2 regions of the Arthrobacter sp. P1_B3 genome follow, and region 1 is predicted to be linked to the other one. Evidence: predicted binding sites of a transcription regulator. Region 1 holds the regulator's gene; the other holds the start of a gene.
What was found. The regulator Rex, encoded in region 1, represses fermentation and respiration genes when NADH is low (regulators of the CRP and FNR family bind a similar motif). The targets are predictions, from matches to a motif close to CTTGTGAANNNNTTCACAAG.
Positions count from the first base shown of each region.

Region 2: the regulator Rex is predicted to act here: its motif matches at 5,994-6,013, upstream of benA (benzoate 1,2-dioxygenase large subunit).

Region 1 covers NZ_JBFTZV010000023.1:23,490-33,290, reverse strand. Annotated here, with positions in the region: gene gdhA (NADP-specific glutamate dehydrogenase) at 1-427, shown strand, start outside; gene AC1D2F_RS19320 (alpha-hydroxy acid oxidase) at 530-1,879, opposite strand; gene AC1D2F_RS19315 (3-deoxy-7-phosphoheptulonate synthase) at 2,261-3,409, shown strand; gene AC1D2F_RS19310 (helix-turn-helix domain-containing protein) at 3,609-3,830, shown strand; gene AC1D2F_RS19305 (30S ribosomal protein bS22) at 4,037-4,135, shown strand; gene AC1D2F_RS19300 (HAD family hydrolase) at 4,328-5,146, opposite strand; gene AC1D2F_RS19295 (glutaredoxin family protein) at 5,278-5,550, shown strand; gene AC1D2F_RS19290 (redox-sensing transcriptional repressor Rex) at 5,625-6,320, shown strand; gene AC1D2F_RS19285 (Yip1 family protein) at 6,387-7,196, opposite strand; gene AC1D2F_RS19280 (hypothetical protein) at 7,413-7,886, opposite strand; gene AC1D2F_RS19275 (YceI family protein) at 8,362-8,910, opposite strand; gene AC1D2F_RS19270 (histidine phosphatase family protein) at 9,124-9,789, shown strand; gene AC1D2F_RS19265 (TlpA family protein disulfide reductase) at 9,792-9,801, shown strand, end outside.
Region 2 covers NZ_JBFTZV010000039.1:12,027-21,827, forward strand. Annotated here, with positions in the region: gene mmuM (homocysteine S-methyltransferase) at 1-928, shown strand, start outside; partial or broken gene AC1D2F_RS22620 (DUF1097 domain-containing protein) at 945-1,010, opposite strand; gene AC1D2F_RS22625 (glycoside hydrolase family 32 protein) at 1,245-2,615, opposite strand; gene AC1D2F_RS22630 (dehydroquinate synthase/iron-containing alcohol dehydrogenase family protein) at 2,609-3,334, shown strand; gene AC1D2F_RS22635 (benzoate/H(+) symporter BenE family transporter) at 3,500-4,786, opposite strand; gene catA (catechol 1,2-dioxygenase) at 4,895-5,779, opposite strand; gene benA (benzoate 1,2-dioxygenase large subunit) at 6,106-7,488, shown strand; gene benB (benzoate 1,2-dioxygenase small subunit) at 7,525-8,061, shown strand; gene benC (benzoate 1,2-dioxygenase electron transfer component BenC) at 8,085-9,722, shown strand; gene AC1D2F_RS22660 (1,6-dihydroxycyclohexa-2,4-diene-1-carboxylate dehydrogenase) at 9,722-9,801, shown strand, end outside.

The DNA.
Region 1 (9,801 bases):
CGGCTCAGTCTGGGACGTCGACGCGACGGTCGCGCTGCCGTGCGCCACGCAGAACGAACTCGACGGCGACGCCGCTGCCCGGCTGGTCCGCAACGGCCTGCTGGCGGTGGGCGAGGGCGCCAACATGCCCTCGACGCGTGACGCCGTCGCGGTCTTCCAGGAAGCCGGCATCCTGTTCGGCCCGGGCAAGGCCGCCAACGCGGGAGGCGTGACGACGTCCGCACTGGAAATGCAGCAGAACGCCAGCCGCGACTCCTGGTCGTTCGCGCACACCGAGGAACGCCTCACGGAGATCATGGTCGGAATCCACGACCGCTGCGCGGCCACCGCGGACGAGTACGGGGACCCTGGGAACTACGTGCTGGGCGCGAACATCGGCGGCTTCGTGAAGGTAGCCGACGCGATGCTCGCCCAGGGCCTCATCTAGGTCTGATCTTCCGGTTGCCCGTGTGCCGGGACAGCGGTGGCGGCAGTGTTCTTCGACAGACACTGCCGCCACAGTCATTTCCGCGGGCATATGTCGGACGGGCTACTGCCGGAGGATCCGCACGTGGTCCGGGGTGAGGTCCGCGATCCGGCTGACGCCCAGCAGGGCCATGGTGCGTTCCATGTCCTTCTCCAGGATTTGGAGGGCGCGGTCCACCCCGGCCCGTCCGCCGGCCATAAGCCCGTACAGGTAGGCGCGGCCGATCAGCGTGAAGTCGGCGCCGAGGGCGAGGGCGGCGATGATGTCCGCGCCGCTCATGATGCCGGTGTCCAGGATGATCGCGGCCTCGCTGCGGTCCGCCTTCAGCGCGGCAGCGACCTCGGGGAGCAGGTGGAACGGGATCGGCGCCCGGTCCAGCTGGCGGCCGCCGTGGTTGGAGAGCACAATCCCGTCCGCGCCGTGGTCCACCACCTTGCGGGCGTCGTCGACCGTCTGGATGCCCTTGACCACGAGCTTGCCCTTCCAGGTCTCGCGCAGCCAGTCGAGGTCGGCGTAGGTCAGGGTGGGGTCGAACATGGAGTTGATCAGGTCCGCGACCGTGCCCGTGTACCGGGACAGCGACGCGAAAGTCAGCGGCTCGTGGGTGAGGAAGTTGAACCACCACGCGGGCCGGTAGGACGCATCGAGCACGGTCTTGAGCGTCAGGGCGGGCGGGATGGTCATGCCGTTGCGGACGTCGCGGAGCCTGGCGCCGGCGACGGCGGTGTCCACCGTGACCATCAGGGTGTCGTTGCCCGCCGCGGCGGCACGCTGGATCAGTTCCAGCGACCGGTCCCGGTCCGTCCACAGGTACAGCTGGAACCAGTTGCGGCCCGTGGGTGCGGCGGCGGCCACGTCCTCGAGGGACGCCGTGCCCATGGTGGAGAGCGTGTATGGAATGCCGGCGGCTTCGGCGGCCTGGGAGCCGGCGTATTCGCCCTCGGACTGCATCATCCGGGTGAATCCTGTCGGCGCGATCCCGACCGGCAGGCGGGAAGGCCCGCCTAGGATGTCGGTGCTGAGGTCGATGCTGGAGACGTCACGCAGGACCCCGGGCCGGAACTCGATGTCCAGGAACGCCTGGCGTGCGCGGCGGAGGGAGATTTCGGCCTCGGCGGCGCCGTCGGTGTAGTCGAACGGTGCCTGGGGCGTGCGGCGCTTGGCCATGTCCCGCAGGTCCCAGATGGTGCTGGCACGGCGCAGCCTGGCGGCCCGGCTGAACTCCGGCTTCTTGAACTGCATCAGGGGAGCGAGGTCGGCGTATTTGGGCACACGGCGCTTCAACGCGGCAGGAAGCCCACGGGCGGCCGCCGCCGCTGCGCCTTGCCCGGACGAGGAGGCACCGGGGTCCGTGGAAGTGGCCCCGGGAGTGATCGGAGCCTCGGGGTTGCCGGGCGGAACGGTCTGCGTCATGGCTGTCTCCATAGTGGGTCGGATGCTCGTGCTGGGGTTCCCTCACACTCTAGGTGGTGCCGGTGTGCGCCGAAATGACACTTCGCGGCAGTGTTGGCGCGGCACACTGCCGCGAACTGCACTCTCGGCGTCCCGGGGCGACGGGTCCGGCGAATTGTTACGCCCGGTGTTTGCCCCGGCCGCGGCTCCGGGGCTATGGTCGACGCTATGACTAACCGTTGGTATGCGTATTTTTCGTTGGCTCTGGAGGGGCCCGCGTCTAACTGACACGCATCCAACTTTCCTTCAGAGCCAACAGGGCAGAGATCATTCTCTGCCCTTCGCCATTTCTCCGGCGGGTTCTGATCAGGGCCCGCTCCGCATCCGGAACAGGACCCGAACATGAGCATCGAAGCAGCCCCCGGCACCCAGCACTCCACCTCGAACCTGCGCGTCAGCGAGTTCACCCCGCTGCCCACCCCGCAGGACCTCATGGCGGAACTGCCGCTGGAGCCCCGCCTGGCCGAGGTAGTTGGACGGGGCCGGGACGAGGTCCGGGCCATCATGGACGGTGTCGACGACCGGCTGCTCGTCATCGTGGGCCCCTGCTCCATCCACGATCCCAAGGCGGGGCTGGAATACGCCCGCCGGCTGGTCAGCCAGGCCGAGAAGCACCGCGAAGACCTGCTGATCGTCATGCGCACGTACTTCGAAAAGCCGCGCACCACGGTGGGCTGGAAGGGCCTGATCAACGACCCCCGGCTGGACGGCAGCCACGACATCGCCGCGGGCCTGCGCGCGGCCCGGGCCTTCCTGCGCCAGGTCACGGCCCTCGGCCTGCCCACCGCCACCGAGTTCCTTGAGCCCATCAGCCCCCAGTACGTCGCGGACCTGGTCGCCTGGGGCGCGATCGGCGCCCGCACCACGGAGAGCCAGATCCACCGCCAGCTGGCTTCCGGGCTGTCCATGCCGATCGGCTTCAAGAACGGGACCGACGGCGACCTCCAGGTGGCGCTGGATGCGTGCAGCGCCGCCGCTGCGGCCCAGGCGTTCCTCGGGATCGACGACGACGGCAGGGCCGCGCTTGTGGCCACCGCCGGCAACCCGGACACCCACGTCATCCTCCGCGGCGGACGCAAGGGACCCAACTACTCCGCCGCCGACGTTGAAGCGGCCTCCGCCAAACTCGCCGCGAAGCAGCTGAACCCCCGCCTGATCGTCGACGCCAGCCACGCCAACAGCGGCAAGAACCACCACCGCCAGGCCGAGGTCGCCCTCGAAATTGGTGCCCAGCTGGAAAGTCCCGGAGCCGCGGCCGGGGCCATCGCCGGCGTCATGCTGGAGAGCTTCCTGGTGGGCGGGGCGCAAAACCTAGAGGTCAACGCCGCCGTCACAACCGCAGGCAAAGCCGCAGGCAACGCTGGAGCCGCCGGCCGGGACGAGCTGGTCTACGGCCAGAGCGTCACGGATGCCTGCATGGACTGGGATGTGACGGCGTCGGTACTTGGCCAACTGGCCGCCTCGGCCCGCACGCGCCGGACGCGTGCCTGAGGGTTGGACAGGAGGGCGCGGGAAGTGCGAGATTTTCGAGATTCCTGCGGAAAACGTGTGGGGATTCCTGAGGAAGTCTTTCACATTGGCACCATGAGCAACTAGTGTTGCTAACACATGGTTGTTTGATGGCTCAGCATCGGCACACCGCCATGTCACCAGGTGGGGCTGCCGTTCGCTTGAGCAAAGGAATAGGGAAATGTCTACGGAGGCCAACTTCTCCAAGGCCCGTTTTTTGACCGTGGCCGAAGTCGCGGAACTTATGCGGGTATCAAAGATGACTGTGTACCGTCTGGTGCATTCGGGGGAGATGCCGGCCGTGCGCTTCGGCCGCTCCTACCGCGTGCCGGAAAACGCCGTCGAACAGTACCTCAAGGGTGCCGTCGTCGACCGGAGCGACGGTCACGCCGGAACTGGCTGAACAGCCAGCGGCAACATTCACAGCGTGAATCGACTGCTTTGGGTCCCGCATGGGTCCCGCGGTCGTGGGGTGCCTCGCAGAGGCGGTACCCTGTTAAGGAACGTTTTACGTCATTGTAAGAACCTGTCAGTTGTTTCAGTCTGCTTGCTTAGCCCGCGGACCCTTCCCAACAGGCAGGTACTGCATCTAGCCGGTAAGGAACTTTCGTGGGTTCAGTTATTAAGAAGCGTCGCAAGCGTATGGCCAAGAAGAAGCACCGCAAGCTGCTTCGCAAGACGCGCCACCAGCGTCGCAATAAGAAGTAGCCATACTTCGAAATGCATGAAATGCCCGTTGCCTTCCAGGCGGCGGGCATTTTTCTTGCTCCAGCCCGGTGGGAAGATTTCGCGCCGGATTGGACGCGGGCTGCGGAATCGGACACGGGCGGGCCCGGATCCGCGACGCGCGGGTCTGAAACAAAGGCGCGGAACCGAAACCGCAGCGGAAAACCGCGGGGATCAGCGGCTGGGTCCGCGGAAGCGGGAGAACCCCCGCCACAGGCCGTAGATGGCCCCGCCGACCGTCGCGGCCTTGAATCCCAGGGTGGCGGCACGCCGGCCGGCACGGAAGTCGTAGACCGGCCAGTTGTGCTCGCGGGCGTAACGGCGCAGCTTGGAGTCGGGATTGATGGCAACGGGGTGCCCCACCATGCTCAGCAGCGGGATGTCGTTGTGGGAATCGCTGTAGGCCCAGCAGCGGCTGAGGTCCAGCCCTTGGTCGTCGGCAATTTGCTGGACTGCGACTGCTTTGGCCGGGCCGTGGAGGATTTCTCCCACGAGCCGCCCCGTGTACGAGCCGTCCAAAATCTCGCCCACCGTGCCCAGCGCCCCGGTCAGGCCCAGCCGGGCGGCAATGACGGTGGCTACCTCGATCGGCGTCGCCGTGACGAGCCAAACTTTGCGCCCCACCCGGAGATGCTGCTCCGCCAGGGCCTTGGCCCCCGGCCAGATCCGCGACTCAATCATCTCGTCGTAGACCTCTTCGCCCAGAGCTTCGATGTCCTTGGCTGTGATGCCGGCGGCCAGCGTCAGGGCGGAATCGCGGACGGCGTGGACGTCATCCATGTTTTCGCCGCGCAGGACGAACATGAATTGCTTCCAAGCGAACCCGGCGGCCTGCGGCAGGGTGAACGCGCCGCGCTGGTGAAGCTTGCGGGCGACATGGAAAAGGCTTGCGCCCTTCATGAGGGTGTTGTCGACGTCGAAAAACGCAGCCTCGCCGTGCTGCATCGATGCAGCAGGCTCACTGGCCACAATGACGTATTTCTCCTCGGGCATGCCACGAGTCTAGTCAATGACCGGGCCCCGGACCGCCCGCACGGCGCGCGACGCGACGGCGGGACGGCCCGGCCTCAGGCGGACTGCGCCGCGCGTCGACGCCGAAGCGGCGGCCGGGCTACGGTGGATGCATGGCCAAACCCGCGTCCTTCCCCGATGTCGTACTGATCACCAAAGCTGACTGCCACCTGTGCGCGGACGCGCGCGCCGCCGTCGCCCGTGTTACCGCTGCGCTCGGCATCGACTGGTCGGAGAAATCGGTGGACGACGACGCCGGGCTGCGTGAGCGCTTCGCCGAGGAGATCCCGGTGGTGCTGGTCAACGGGGTCCAGCGGGATTTCTGGAAGATCGACGAGGCCCGACTGACCCGGACCCTGCAACGGGTCCTCGACCAGCCGTCCTGACGGCGGGGTGCTTTGTTGCGTGATGCGCCGGGGCTCTAGAGTGGGAAGCACAACGCGACGCAATGGAGCAGATAGTGACTTCGCTGGATTCATCTCCCGGGGCTGTCCCCGGGGGAGCCGGGACTGCCGCCAAACAGATTCCACCCGCGGCCGTGGCCCGGCTGACCATCTATCTGCGCGCCCTGACCACACTGCTGGCTGACGGGGTTGACCGGGTCTCGTCCGAGTCGCTGGCCGAGGCCTCCGGAGTTAGCTCCTCGACGCTGCGCAAGGACCTCTCCTATGTCGGCTCCTACGGAACCCGCGGTGTCGGTTACGAGGTCCAGTACCTTAACCGACACATCGCGGCTGCGCTCGGGCTGACGCATGACTGGAAAGTCGCGATCGTCGGTGCGGGCAACCTGGGCAAGGCCCTGGCCCGGTACGGCGGATTCGAGTCGCGGGGCTTTGACATTGTGGCGATTTTCGACGCCGACCAGATGGTGGTGGGTAGCGAGGTCGGCTGGCTGCGGGTCAGCGACGCCGCTGACCTTGAGCCGGTACTGCAACGGACGGGGGCCAACATGGTGGTCCTCGCCTTGCCCGCCGCGGTGGCCCAGGGCGTCTGCGACCGGGTGATTGCCGCCGGCGTGCGGAGCATCCTCAGCTTCGCGCCGGTGATGCTGCAGGTCCCCCCGGGGGTCAATCTCCGCAAGGTCGACATGGCAACTGAACTGCAGATTCTGGCCTACCACGCACAAAGGGCGCAGGACCCGGAGGACGCCGACTAGGATCGGCCGTACCCTCCGGGTCCCGCGCCCGCTGGGCAGTTCCCTGCTGGGTGGTGCTTGGCGAAGCTACTTCCCGAAAGGGGCTCCGGGCTGTCCGTAAGGGTTGGCAAAGGTCTGCCGCTTCTGGAAGTACGGCGAGGCCGCCGGCAGGTAAAGCAGCACGATGGCCGCGATGCCGACCAGCGCCGCGAGCGTGGCGAGGCTGAGCGGGAAGATGTTGAAGATCGACAAAGCGGCGAACACGGTGCCCAGAATTCGAGCCCAGTTCTTGCCCTTGCGGATATTGAATGCGACGAGGGCGTACAGCCCGGCGCTGATCAGGGCGAACACCACGATTGTGCCGATCAGGAAACCCTTGATGGATTCGAAATCGACCCTGGTGCCGCTCGTCGCCATCTGCTGCTCGAACATGTCCCTGACGGCAGGCGTGTCCAGGGTTCCCAGTGACACCAGCATGGAGATGACCCACAGGGCTCCGGCTGCGACGATCAGCCAGAACGAAGTGTTGACCAGTTGGGGAACCGCGCCTGGAGCCTGCGGCTGTTCGGACGGGTACTGGGCGTAGGGGGACTGGCCGTAAGGGGGCTGGCCGTACTGTGGCGCCTGCGGGGCGTTCTGGCCGTAGGTCGGGGGCGTCTGCTGGCCGTGCTGCGGCGTCTGCGGGGCGTTCTGGCCGTACGCCGGCGGCGTCTGCTGGCCGTACTGTGGCGCCTGCTGGCCGTGCTGCGGCGTCTGCGGGGCGTTCTGGCCGTACGCCGGCGGTGTCTGCTGGCCGTGCTGCGGCGCCTGCGGGGCGTTCTGGCCGTAGCCCGGAGTGGATTCCCCGCCCGGCTCGGAGCCGTTGGGCGGTGAGGGCTGGACTGGCGGGTTGCTCATGAAAGCGGTCCTTTGCGTGTCGATCACTGAATCGGCCACCGGGACCAGTGATCCTGCCCTGCCCCCAGCATGGTTTAGCTCAACCGTACCGCGGCCCGGCCGCCGTGTGGATCATTCCGGAGAGGTATTCTCAACCCTTATTCGAAGGCCGGTGCAGCCGCGGCGGGAATGCACCGTCGCCCCCACGATCCGGGGGGTTCCCCGTCGGCGGATGGCCTAGATTCGGCCCCGGTTGGCGACAAACCAGGCCTGGGCGTTCGGCAGCCACATAAGCACGGTAGCCACCAGGCTGATGATGAAGCCCGGCAGGTTTCCGCCCGCCCGGCCGTCGGCGACGCCGGCACCGATGACTGTCAGCACCAAGGAGATGCCGACAAGAATGGTGAGGGCGAAACGGGCCCACTCCCGGCCTTCCTTCATCTTCATGGCCAGGATGATTTGAGCGGTTGCCAATGCAAGAGCCACGATGACGAGCAGCAGCACCACGAGTCCGATCGGCGGCGCGAAGGCGATCAGGACGAAGGACCCGAACAACCCGATGATTCCACCGAGGAGTCCCAGCAGTCCGCCGATAAGCCAGATCCAGTACGAGACCTTCAGCTCGGTGGGCATCGGAGCGACCTTGAACATGCCGGAGAGGCCGCCTACAGGCAGTGCATCGCTGAAGTTCCTGGGACGGTCGGTGGGCATCTCGAAGCGGAATCCACCCGCCGGCGCCGGCTGGCCCTGGTACCCGGGTGGGGGAGCCTGATAGCCGGGCTCACCCTGATACCCGGGCGGCGGTGCCTGATAACCCGGCGGGGGAGCCTGATAGCCGGGCTCACCTTGGTACCCCGGCGGAGGTGACTGGTAGCCGGGAGTGGGCGACGGGCTGACTGGGGGCTGCTGTGGGCCGGCTGGCGGGACGTTGCCCGACGCCGGCGGCTGGGCGCCCGGCTGCTGTGGCGGTACATCACTCGGGTTGCTCATGGCTCTCACTGTAGACCGGCGTTTCCCTGTTATCTAGGGAATCCCCAGGCCAGTCGCGAAGCCCGTCGCGGCGCCCAGCAGCGGCACAAACAACAGCGCCCTGCTTCATCGCGAAGATGAAGCAGGGCGCTGGAACCGGCGGACCGGCGTCGTCCGCCCGGGACCGGACGGAGTGACCGGCCCGCGGCGGTACTGGCTACGCTGCGGGGGCGATGAAGGCCAGTTCCAGGTTGATGGCAACCTTGTCGCTGACCAGCACGCCGCCGGCGTCGAGGACCGCGTTCCAGGTCAGGCCGAAGTCCTTGCGGCTGATGGTGGTTTCGGCGCTGAGGCCGGCGCGGGTGTTGCCGAAGGGATCGACGGCCACGCCGTTGAACTCGGTCTCAAGGGCCACGGGGCGGGTGATGCCCTTGATGGTGAGGTCGCCCTGGAGCTCGTAGGCGTCGCCCTTGGGGACGATGGTGCTGGAGACAAAGGAGATCTCCGGGAACGTCTCGACGTCGAAGAAGTCTCCGCCGCGGACGTGGCCGTCACGGTTGGCGTCACCGGAGTCGAAGCTTGCGGTCTTGATCGAGGCGTTGACCTTGGAGTCGGTGACGTTCTCGGTCAGGTCCAGGGTGGCTGCGGCGTCGGTGAACTGACCGCGGACCTTGCTGATGCCGGCGTGGCGGACGGTGAAGCCGATCTCGCTGTGCGACGGGTCGAGGGTCCAGATGCCGGTGGTGACGTTTGCGGGAAGTGCCATGGTGATGCTCCTTGAGTCGGGTTGGTACTGCGGTGGTTCGTCTGATCGTTAGTTGAAGCCTCATTGGTTGAACTCTCAACTAACTGCTTCACCCAGTATAAACATGCATTTGCATCTTTTATTCCAACTCCGGGGAACATTTTTCCAAACTCTTCAGTTCTACTTCCTGTAGAAGATTTCAGATCGACCGGCATCTTTGAGAAACTGGTAGACATGCCCCAAGCCACTGTTCATTTGCTCCGCCACGGCGAGGTCCACAATCCCGATGGTGTCCTGTACGGCAGGCTGCCGGAATTCCACCTCTCCGAACTCGGCCGGGAGATGGCCCGCACGCTGGCCGAACACTTCAGGGAGCGTTCCGAACAAGGGGCCCGGATCGTCCACCTCGCCGCGTCTCCGCTGACCCGCGCGCAGGAGACGGCCCAGCCGATTGCCGATGCCCTGGGCCTCGAGATTGCCACCGAAGCCCGCATCATCGAAGCCGCCAACTACTTTGAGGGCCTCCACGTCTCCAAGGCGGAGCTGCTCCGGCCCAAGCACTGGGCCCGGCTGTACAACCCGTTCCGGCCATCCTGGGGTGAGCCGTACAAGGAGCAGGCTGCGCGGGTCATCGCGGCCGTCCAGGACGCGCGCGTCCGTGCCCTCGAACTGGGCGGCAACGGGGCCGAAGCCATCCTGGTCAGCCACCAGCTGCCCATTTGGGCCACGCGGCTCAGCGCCGAAGGCCGGCCGCTGTGGCATGACCCACGCAAGCGCGAATGCACGCTGACGTCCCTCACCTCCCTGGTGTTCGACGACGCCGGCGAGCTGGTGCGCGTCGACTACAACGAGCCCGCTGCCGCCCTCCTGCCTGGTGCCGCCAGCACCCCGGGAGCCTGACGATGCCGACGA
Region 2 (9,801 bases), on a different contig from region 1:
GACCGTGGACGGTGCACTCGCCACCGAGCTTGAAGCGCACGGCTGCGATCTGGAAGACCCTTTGTGGTCGGCTAAAGTCCTTCTGGAACAACCGGAACTGGTCAAGCGCGTACACCACGATTACTTCCGCGCCGGAGCCACTGTCGCCATCACGGCGAGCTATCAAGCCACACCCCTGGGATTTGCGCGCCGCGGCATCGGCGAGGAAGTGGCCTTGGAACGGGTGGCATTGAGTGTGCGCCTGGCTGACGAGGCACGCCGCGAGTACCTGGCCGAAAACCCGGATGCGGGACCCCTGCTGGTTGCAGGATCAGTCGGGCCCTACGGCGCGTACCTTGCCGATGGATCGGAATACCGGGGCGACTATGTCCTCGGCCGAAACGAGTTTTTGGAGTTCCACCGGCCTCGAATCGCAGCGCTGGTGGAGGCCGGAGCGGACTTTCTTGCCTGTGAGACGCTGCCTTCATTGCCGGAGGCCGAGGCCCTGTTGGCACTCATGAAAGAGTTCGACGTCGAAGCCTGGCTCTCCTTCACGCTACGGGATGGCGGCCACATCAGCGACGGTACGCCGCTGGCTCAGGCGGCAAAGCTCTTTACGGCGGAGCCGCTCGTGGCGGCGATCGGCGTGAACTGCGTGCCGCTGGAGCTGGTCTCCCCATCGCTGGAGGCCCTGGGCAGAGCCACTGATACGCCCCTGATCGCATATCCGAATTCGGGCGAAAGCTATGACGCAGTCACCAAAACGTGGGGGCCGGCCGCGGCGAGCCCCGATAGCAAACAGCCCGCAAGCCTTGCGGAGGGAACGCCAATCTGGCGTGAACTTGGTGCCCGGCTCGTTGGCGGGTGCTGTCGAACGACCCCACAGGATATTGCCGCCGTGACGGCGCGCCCCACAGCACGCCGGAGAGGTTGGCAGGGATGGTCTTGAGCAGCCCGGCGCGTTGGCCGCGGGCGGCGAAGAAGCATGCCCAGGAGAGGAACCCGAACCAGGTGATGAGGCCGAAGGGCACATTGTTTGCGCAGGTCAGCGACCTATGAGCCGCTGACCGTGTACAAAACTACGGCGTAGCATTTTGCTGTGGCCAGTATCAGCACGCGCATGAAAAAAGACGAGCAGCTGTAAGGGAAATACGGCACAAAGCCGCCGGGCTAAACAGCGTCGCGTGCTGCGCGGTCTTGGCCCTGCCGGTGGCTGGCCCTGGTTCCGGCAGGCCTTGGGTGGGCACTGCAGTGCGGTGCTGTGTTTAGGACAAGGCCGTGACGGCCAGTTTCCGCACAATGGCCGTGCCGCCCTCCACATGGACTTCGGTGCCCAGGTTCCCGGACAGGGGGAACACCAGATCACTCAGGACCACCCAGCCGTCTTGGGCGAAGACCTCCACGGAGCACTGGTCGACGATTACACGGAGCCTTAGCACGCCGTCGTCGAGCTTTACTGGCGCCGACTCAGCCGACGCGAACTTATCGTGGAAGGCGGTGTTTCCGGAGTTGCGGCGATCCAGGGTGATCCGGCTCGTAACGGCATCGAAGCTGAGAACCGTTGCGGCGCTCCCGCCCGATGCGCCGAGAAGCCTGAAAGCAACGGTCCGGGCCGTGCCGGGCAGGATTTCGGCCTCGATCAGCTGGGCTGATCCGGGCGCCGCGTCGGGCAGTTGCAACAGGGAGTCGTGAAGTTCCACGTCCTGGATGGTGCGGGTCGGCTCCCCACAGTCCAACGGCAGCACCGGGCGCTGCACCAGGCGCGGCGAACCGTCCACCGTCGCGAGCTCGACCTCGCGGGCAAGCGACATCCCGGAGCGCCACGGAGACGTGGGCAAGGTGTTGGCACAGTCCCAGTTGTTCATCCAGCCGATCATGATGCGGCGGTTCTCCGGGGCGTTGCTGAAGGAGACGGCGGCGTAGTAGTCACGTCCCCAGTCGAGCCACAGGCAGTGTCTGAGATCCGTGGTCCCGTCGGCATCCGCTGGAACGAGTGAATCAGAGTCGGCGGTGAACTGCACCCCATCGAAGTCGCCGACGAAGTATTGCCCTCCGGAGCCGCCGGCCACGGCACCCGGGTTGATGTTGACCACCAGGACCCACTTGACGTTGTCCGGGTCGCCGTCGACGGGGAGCGGGAACAGGTCGGGGCATTCCCATTCGCCTCCTGTGGCGTTTGCAGGGCCGAAGGTGCTCAGGTATTCCCAGTCCTTGAGGTTGGCCGAGCGGTACAGCACAACCTGCTGGTGCTGGGCCTCCACCGCCACCATGACCCAGCAGGAACCGGCTGGTCCCTCGTAGCGGAACACCTTGGGGTCCCGGAAATGGGCCGAGCCGCGGCCAAGCACCGGGTTGCCTGCGTATTTGCTCCACGTCACGCCGGCGTCCGTGGAGAACGCGAGAGACTGGGCTTGTGTCCCTTGGTGCACCGAGCCTTCCTTGAAGGCGCTCGTGTAGATGGCCACCAAGGCCGGATCTTCCACTGTGCCGAATCCCGAGGTATTGCCGTGGTCCACCACGATGCTGCCGGAAAAGACGTCTTCTTCCTCGTCGCCAGACCACCGGCGTCGACGACCGCGTCCTGCCGGCGTCGGTGATTTACGACGTCGGGCTGACGCTTTCGCTGCCAGTGGCACTGTCAGTGGCCTCCGGTTTGAACGCCCTGGCGCACTGCATCGATGCGCTCTGGGCACCCCGCGCCGATCCCGTGAACGCGGCGCTCGCCGGTGAGGCCATGCGCCTGCTCGCCCGCGGACTGCCGGCTATCAAGGCAGACCCCTTCGGCGCGGCTGGCAGGGAACAGACCCTGAGCGGAGCGTTCCTGGCCGCGACGGCATTCGCCTCGGCCGGATCGGGGCTGCACCACAAGATCTGCCACGTCCTGGGCGGAACCTTCAATCTTCCGCACGCCCAGACGCACGCCGTGATACTCCCGCACGTTACTGCTCTCAACGTGGCCGCAGCGCCGGAAGCGGCAGCACGCATCGCCGCCGCGCTGGAGAGCGCGGGCGCCGTCACCGGGCTGCAACGCCTTTACAAAATCACTCGACGCCCCGCGCACCCTGCGGGAACTCAGACTTCGCGAAAACCACATCACCGAAGCTGTGGACCTCATACTGCCCCATGTGCCGCCGTCGAATCCCCGCAGCATCGACGCTGCGGATCTGGAGCGGCTGCTGCACGCTGCTTGGAAGGAAAACACTCCATGATTTCACTGGTACACCACCTGGCACTGCTGTTCCATCTCAACCGCAAACAGGATCTGGTCCTCTGGGAGGAGGACCTGGCGACGCCCGCTATCAAGCTGACGTCATCGGCCTGGGTGGGCTGGTACGAAGAAGACCCCGTGGCCTGACGCAAATCGCCGGTCGAACGCAACGCTTCGGCAACTCACCCTCACCACCAACACTCAGGAATCGGCGTCCACCCAAGTAAACCACCGACCAGTCAGGCGCCTAACGCCCGTTGGGACCGTTCAACTTGAAGAATTCCGGGGCGGAAGGGTCATGAAAACGCCGGGCTAGGATCTTGCCTGATGGTCCGGGCGCTCCAGCACCCGGGACACCGTGTAGCCGATGACCAGGCCCCAGAACGCCGGGTGAATGTTGGCGAGGTTCGTCCCGGACATGGTCACCACGAATGTCACCAAGGACCCCAGTGTGAACGTCGTGGCGAAGGCGCTCACAAACGCTTGCTGGAGAGCGCGCAGCATGGCAATGCCGCCGAGGGCAAGGATGAACTCTCTGGGCGTGGCGAGCATAAGCCGGGTGAGGGTGGGAGCCAAGACGGCGCAGGCCATGGCCAGGACGCCGAACACCACGGCCGCTGTGTACTGACGCTGCCTGCTTCCTGAGGACGTCATGAGGGCGTTCGTCGGACCGGTCACGCAGGCTGAGACAGCACCGCAGCCGGCATTGATCAACGAAAACGCGCCCGAAACGATGGCGAAGACGTTGACCGGCGGATTGTGGCCTGCAGCACGGAGAACCGCGATGCCCTGGCCATTCTGAACGAACAACACAGTCAGTGCCAGGGGAACAAACAGCTCGAGCTGGGCGGCCCAGGTGAACTCAGGAAGGGTGAAGACCGGGGTGGCCAGAACCGGTCCGCCTTTTTGGATGGAAAATTGGCCACTTGCCGCCACAGCGACACAACCAACCACAAGAGTACCGAGCACCGGCGGAAGAAACCTGCCCAGGGCGGGCACGGCCGTGAGGACCAGGAATGCGACCACCATCGGGGCAGCCACCACAGGGTTAGCCTGGGTTGAACCAACAATGTCTGTGCCGAATTTCAGGAACACCGCGGCCACCATGGCCATGACGATCGGCATGGGCACCATTGCCATGGTCCTGCGGACCAAGCCGGTGGCACCCAGCGCGAGGATGAGCAATCCGGACGTGAAGAAGGCCCCCACCACCTCCGGAAAGGACAAGTGCTGCAGGGACGGACCCAGCAGCACCGTCCCGGGAATGGACCAGGCAAAGCCCAAGGGTTGCCGATAGAGGAGAGACATGACCAGAGTCGCCGCGCCACCCGAAAAAAGGATGCCAAACACCCAAGAAGCGAGTTGACCTTCGGTTAGTCCTCCCGCCGTTCCCACGGCCAAGGTAACGGCCATCGGGCCGGATGCGGAGAAGATGAGGCCGATCACCCCGTTGGAAAAATAGGGCAGGCCGAGGTCACGGAGAACCCGGCGTACGCTGGCGGGGCGAACGCCCGGACGTTCCAGCAGCGGTTGAGGCATCGGAGCCTCAACGGCCTCCACATGGGCGGCGGCGGGTAGGTCCTGACGGGATGACGGCATTCGGGCTCCTGACAACGGCGGCAAAAGGCAGGCGCCCTGGAGCTTGCACTCCAGAGCGCCTCCGGTACCGGGCCGAGGCGCCGGCACCGATCGGTCAGCGGTCGCTTCTTACTTGTGCTGGCCTTCCTTGGCGAGCACGTAGTCATAGACCACTTCTTCGCCAGCCCCGCCATCCATGCGCGTCTTGGGGTCCAGCATCAGTTCAGGCTTGACTGCCGAGGCGATGTCGTCCGCGTTGTGCGGGTCACCGGGGAAGTACAGCTGCTGAGTTACAGGCTGGAAGCCAGGCGCGGAAACCTTGATGTGGATGTGCGCCGGGCGCCAGGCATGCCAGCCTGCCGCGCTGATCAGCTGCCCGCAGGCCCCGTCCGTGGGAATCTGGTAGGGAGCCGGGCGCATCGTGTTGATTTCGAAGCGGCCGTCGTCGTCTGCCTTGACCGTGGCACGGAAGAGCCACTCGGGGAGGCCCGGGGCGTACTGGGAGTAGAACCCGGCGCTGTCCGCATGCCAGATCTCCACCTGGGCGTCGTGGATCGGGTTACCTTCCGTATCGGTGAAGTGGCCGCTGAAGTGCAGCGGCGTTCCCTCCTCGTCCTCACGCATCTCTACGGTGGCCGGGGTCGGGAGTACGGGGGACCCGGGCACGTAGTAAGGCCCCTCGATGGTACCCACGGTGCCGGGACGATCCTGGGAGTTGACGTCCTCCACGGTGTGCTCCAGCCACACGTCGAGGAACAGCGGCCACTCCCCGTCAGTTCCCACTTTGATGAGCCAGGCTTTGAGTGCGTTGTATTCCTCGTAAGTGACCTGGTGTTCGACGACGATGTCATTAGCGGCCTTAATGAGTGCCCCCGCCAGCAGGCTCACCCTTTCCTTCGGCACATCCAGCCGCGAGAGCTTTCCCGAGGCGGTGAAGCGCTCCGTGGCCTTCGAGCCGGCTTCGATGGCAGTGCCCTCATTCTCTTTGCGGGCGTCCGTTTGGGTCTCAGTCATGGTGATCTCCACATTCCTCATTGAATAGGGCCAGGAAGTTCTCCCGCGCCCGCTGCGAAGCACTGGGGCAGTATTTCTCGTCTGCGGCGCAGTAATCGCGTGATGTCTGTCTCATCGTAGGTCCCGAATAAGGACGCTACAAATATCGATTTGGCCGCTTTTTAGTCATGATGCGTACATAAAACCACCCTTGGTTGAACCTAGGCATTTACCTGATGTGAGAGGGGTCACGAGCGGCAAGACTGGTCTCCTAACGTCCGCTACGGGCACCCCGCCAGCCGGACCCGCCGCCCATTCGTCCAGCACTCTCCAATGAAGGAGCACGCATGACCGAGAACCTGACCCATGTCCGCGAGGTCCTTGCCGACGCCGTGATCGACGACCGTGAGAACGGCGTGATCCGGGCCAAACGCGAAATTTTCACCGACGAGGAAATCTTCGAACTGGAGATGAAGCACATCTTCGAGGGCAACTGGGTATACCTGGCCCACGAGTCCCAGATCCCCAACGTGGGGGACTACTTCACCACCAACATCGGCCGCACACCCGTGGTGATCACCCGGGACAAGGACGAAAACCTCAACTGCATCGTCAACGCCTGCTCCCACCGCGGCGCAATGCTGTGCCGCCGCAAGACGGACAACCGCACCACTTTCACCTGCCCGTTCCACGGCTGGACCTTCAAGAACTCCGGTGAACTACTGAAGGTTAAAGACTCCCGTAACGCCGGCTATCCGGAGTCGTTCAACAAAGAAGGCTCCCACGACCTCACCAAGGTTGCCCGCTTCGACTCCTACCGCGGCTTCCTCTTCGGTTCCCTCAAGGCCGATGTGCTCCCGCTCGAAGAGCATCTGGGTGACGCCACCAAGGTGATCGACTCCATCGTGGACCAGTCGCCGGAGGGACTCGAAGTGCTGCGGGGTTCGTCCACCTACACCTATGACGGCAACTGGAAGGTGCAGGCCGAGAACGGCGCCGATGGCTACCACGTCACGGCCGTGCACTGGAACTATGCTGCCACCACAGCCCGCCGCAGCGCCGGCGACTCCGCAAACACGACGAAAGCCATGGATGCCGGTAAGTGGGGCAAGGTCAAGGGCGGATTCTATTCCTACGACCACGGACACCTGCTCCTGTGGCAGGAATGGACCAACCCGGAGGATCGCCCTCTGTGGGACCGCCGCGATGAGCTTGTGGCCAAGTATGGCGAGGAGCAGGCCAACTTCATGATCAACATCTCGCGGAACCTTTGCCTGTACCCGAATGTGTACATCATGGACCAGTTCTCTTCGCAGATCCGCCACTTCCGCCCCATCTCGGCGGACCAGACGGAGGTCACCATCTACTGCATCGCTCCCAAGGGCGAGTCGCCGGAGAACCGTTCCAAGCGCATTCGCCAGTACGAAGACTTCTTCAACGCCACCGGTATGGCAACTCCTGACGACCTCGAGGAGTTCCGGTCCTGCAACAAGACCTACTGGGCCACAGCGGCGCCCTGGAACGACATGACCCGCGGATCCACCCATGAGATAGCCGGCCCGGACGAACAGGCCAAGGCGCTGGGCATGTCCAGGGTGATCGCTTCCGGCGTGCGCACGGAAGACGAGGGGCTTTACCCGATCCAGCACGGGTACTGGAAGGAAGTCATGGACCGGGCCCTGGTGGTGGAGGAACGCTCCGCACTGGATGCCGTTCCCGTCACTGCCTGACCGAAACCACCTGGAACAAAGAGAGTGCAAAACGCCATGACCAACCTGACCAAACCGGCCCCGTCACTCAAGACCTCCGAGGAGATCGCCACCCTCGAAACTGTCCGTGCCTTCCTATACAAGGAGGCCCGCCTGCTGGATGACCGCCAGTTCGACGAGTGGCTCCAGTGCTACCACCCGGACTCCGAATTCTGGATGCCTGCGTGGGACGTGGATGACCGGCTCACCGAGGACCCGCAGAACGAGATATCACTCATCTACTACGACAACCGCGGCGGCATCGAGGACCGCGTGTTCCGGATCAAGACGGACCGGTCCTCAGCCACATCCCTCCCGGAGCCCCGTACCGGGCACAACATCACCGACATCGAGATCGAGGAGCACGACGGCGATCAGGTGAAGGTCCGTTTCAACTGGTTCACCCTGTACTTCCGCTACAACACCACGGACACATACTTCGGGACCAGCTTCTACACCATCGATCTGGCCGGCGGGGAGCCGGTGATCCTCAAAAAGAAGGTCGTCCTGAAGAACGACTACATCCACCACGTGGTGGACGTTTACATGATCTGACGGCCCCGGCCGTTGAGAAATCCGTGCCCACCGGGCAGATCCGCACATTCCCGGGCCGCGACGACGCGACCCACAGCCAGGAGGAAATCATGGGCCACAAGGTAGCCCTCAGCTTCGAGGACGGCGTCACCAAAGTCATCAAGGTCGGCGACTACGAGACGGTGATGGATGCAGCATACAAGGCACGCATCAACATTCCATCAGACTGTCGGGACGGTGCCTGCGGCACCTGCAAGGCCTTTTGCGATTCCGGCTCCTTTGATCCGGGAGACTACATTGACGACGCCATGACGGAGGAAGAGCTCGACAAGGGGTACATGCTCACATGCCAGGCGGTGCCGGAATCCGACCTGGCCATCCAGATCCCCGCCACCTCGGAATCCGCCAAAACGGCCGCCAGCACCTTCACTTCCACCGTGAAGGAACTGAACAGGCACTCGGAAACCACTGTTTCCTTCACCCTGGAGGTCGAAAACCGGGACGCCCTGGCCTTCCTCCCGGGCCAGTACGTCAACCTCAAGGTCCCCGGAACCGATGCGGAGCGCTCCTATTCCTTCAGTAGCGGCCCAGAGGTGCAGGACGCTGCGTTCATGGTGCGGGTGACGCCGCAAGGTGCCATGTCGGAATACCTGCGGGACAGGGCAGCCGTGGGTGACACCATCGAATTTTCGGGTCCCTACGGCTCGTTCTTCCTGCGCGAGCCCAAACGGCCCTTGCTGCTCCTGGCAGGCGGCACCGGCCTGGCCCCGTTGCTGTCAATCCTTGAGAAACTCTCCGAGAACCCACCGTCCACCCCTGTCCATCTGATTTACGGCCTGACCCGCGAGGCAGACATTGTGGGCCTGGATTGGCTGCGGGAATACGAGGCGAAGCTCCCCGGCTTTACTTGGGACTACATTGCCTCCGAGCCGGAGACGTCTGCACCGCACACGGGATACGTCACACAGATCATCGCGCCCGCCCACCTCAACGACGGTGATGTTGACATCTACCTATGCGGTCCGCCTCCGATGGTCAATGCTGTTTCGAAGTGGCTGGACGCCGAGGGCATCAAGCCCGCCAACTTCTACTTCGAGCGGTTCGCCCCGAAGGAAACCACCGGCGGCGACGCTGAGACAGGGGCGCCTGCGGACGCCGCAAAGATCGCGGCAGAAGGCGACAGGATGAGCCGTGGCGAGGCAGTCTCGAAGCTTGAGACGGGCCGGCTGGATTTCCGCAAGGAGGACAGCTTCGCACAGCTGGACGCCCGCATGGGCCTGGAGCTGGCCGTGAGCGAGCTGCTGCTGGGCCGCCTCAGCGAAGAGCAGCTGCGACAGTTCCGGCGCCTCGCCGAGGCCACCAAACGCTCCGTCGCCGGGGGCACCATCCAGGAGCCGGAGGAGTTCGCGCGGACCAATGAGGAGTTCCACGAATACCTCTTTATGATCTGCGACAACCCGATGCTGCTGGAGTCCTACCGCCGGCTTGACGTCCACGCGCAGATGGCGGCTGCGTTCGAGGCGGGAACCCCGATCTTCGAGCGGGTTACGCAGGATCACCTCGAGATTGTCGAGGCCTTCGAGCGCCAGGACAGGGAGCGGGTGCGGGAAGTCATCACGGCCCATGCGCGTGACGCCAAGGAAACCATGGCCGGGGCCATCGACGCCAAAGTGGCCCACTAATGGCAGCACCGTACGCGGGACAGTTCCTTACCCCGGGCCGGTACGCTGGCAAGGTGGCCATGGTGACAGGAGCCGGCCA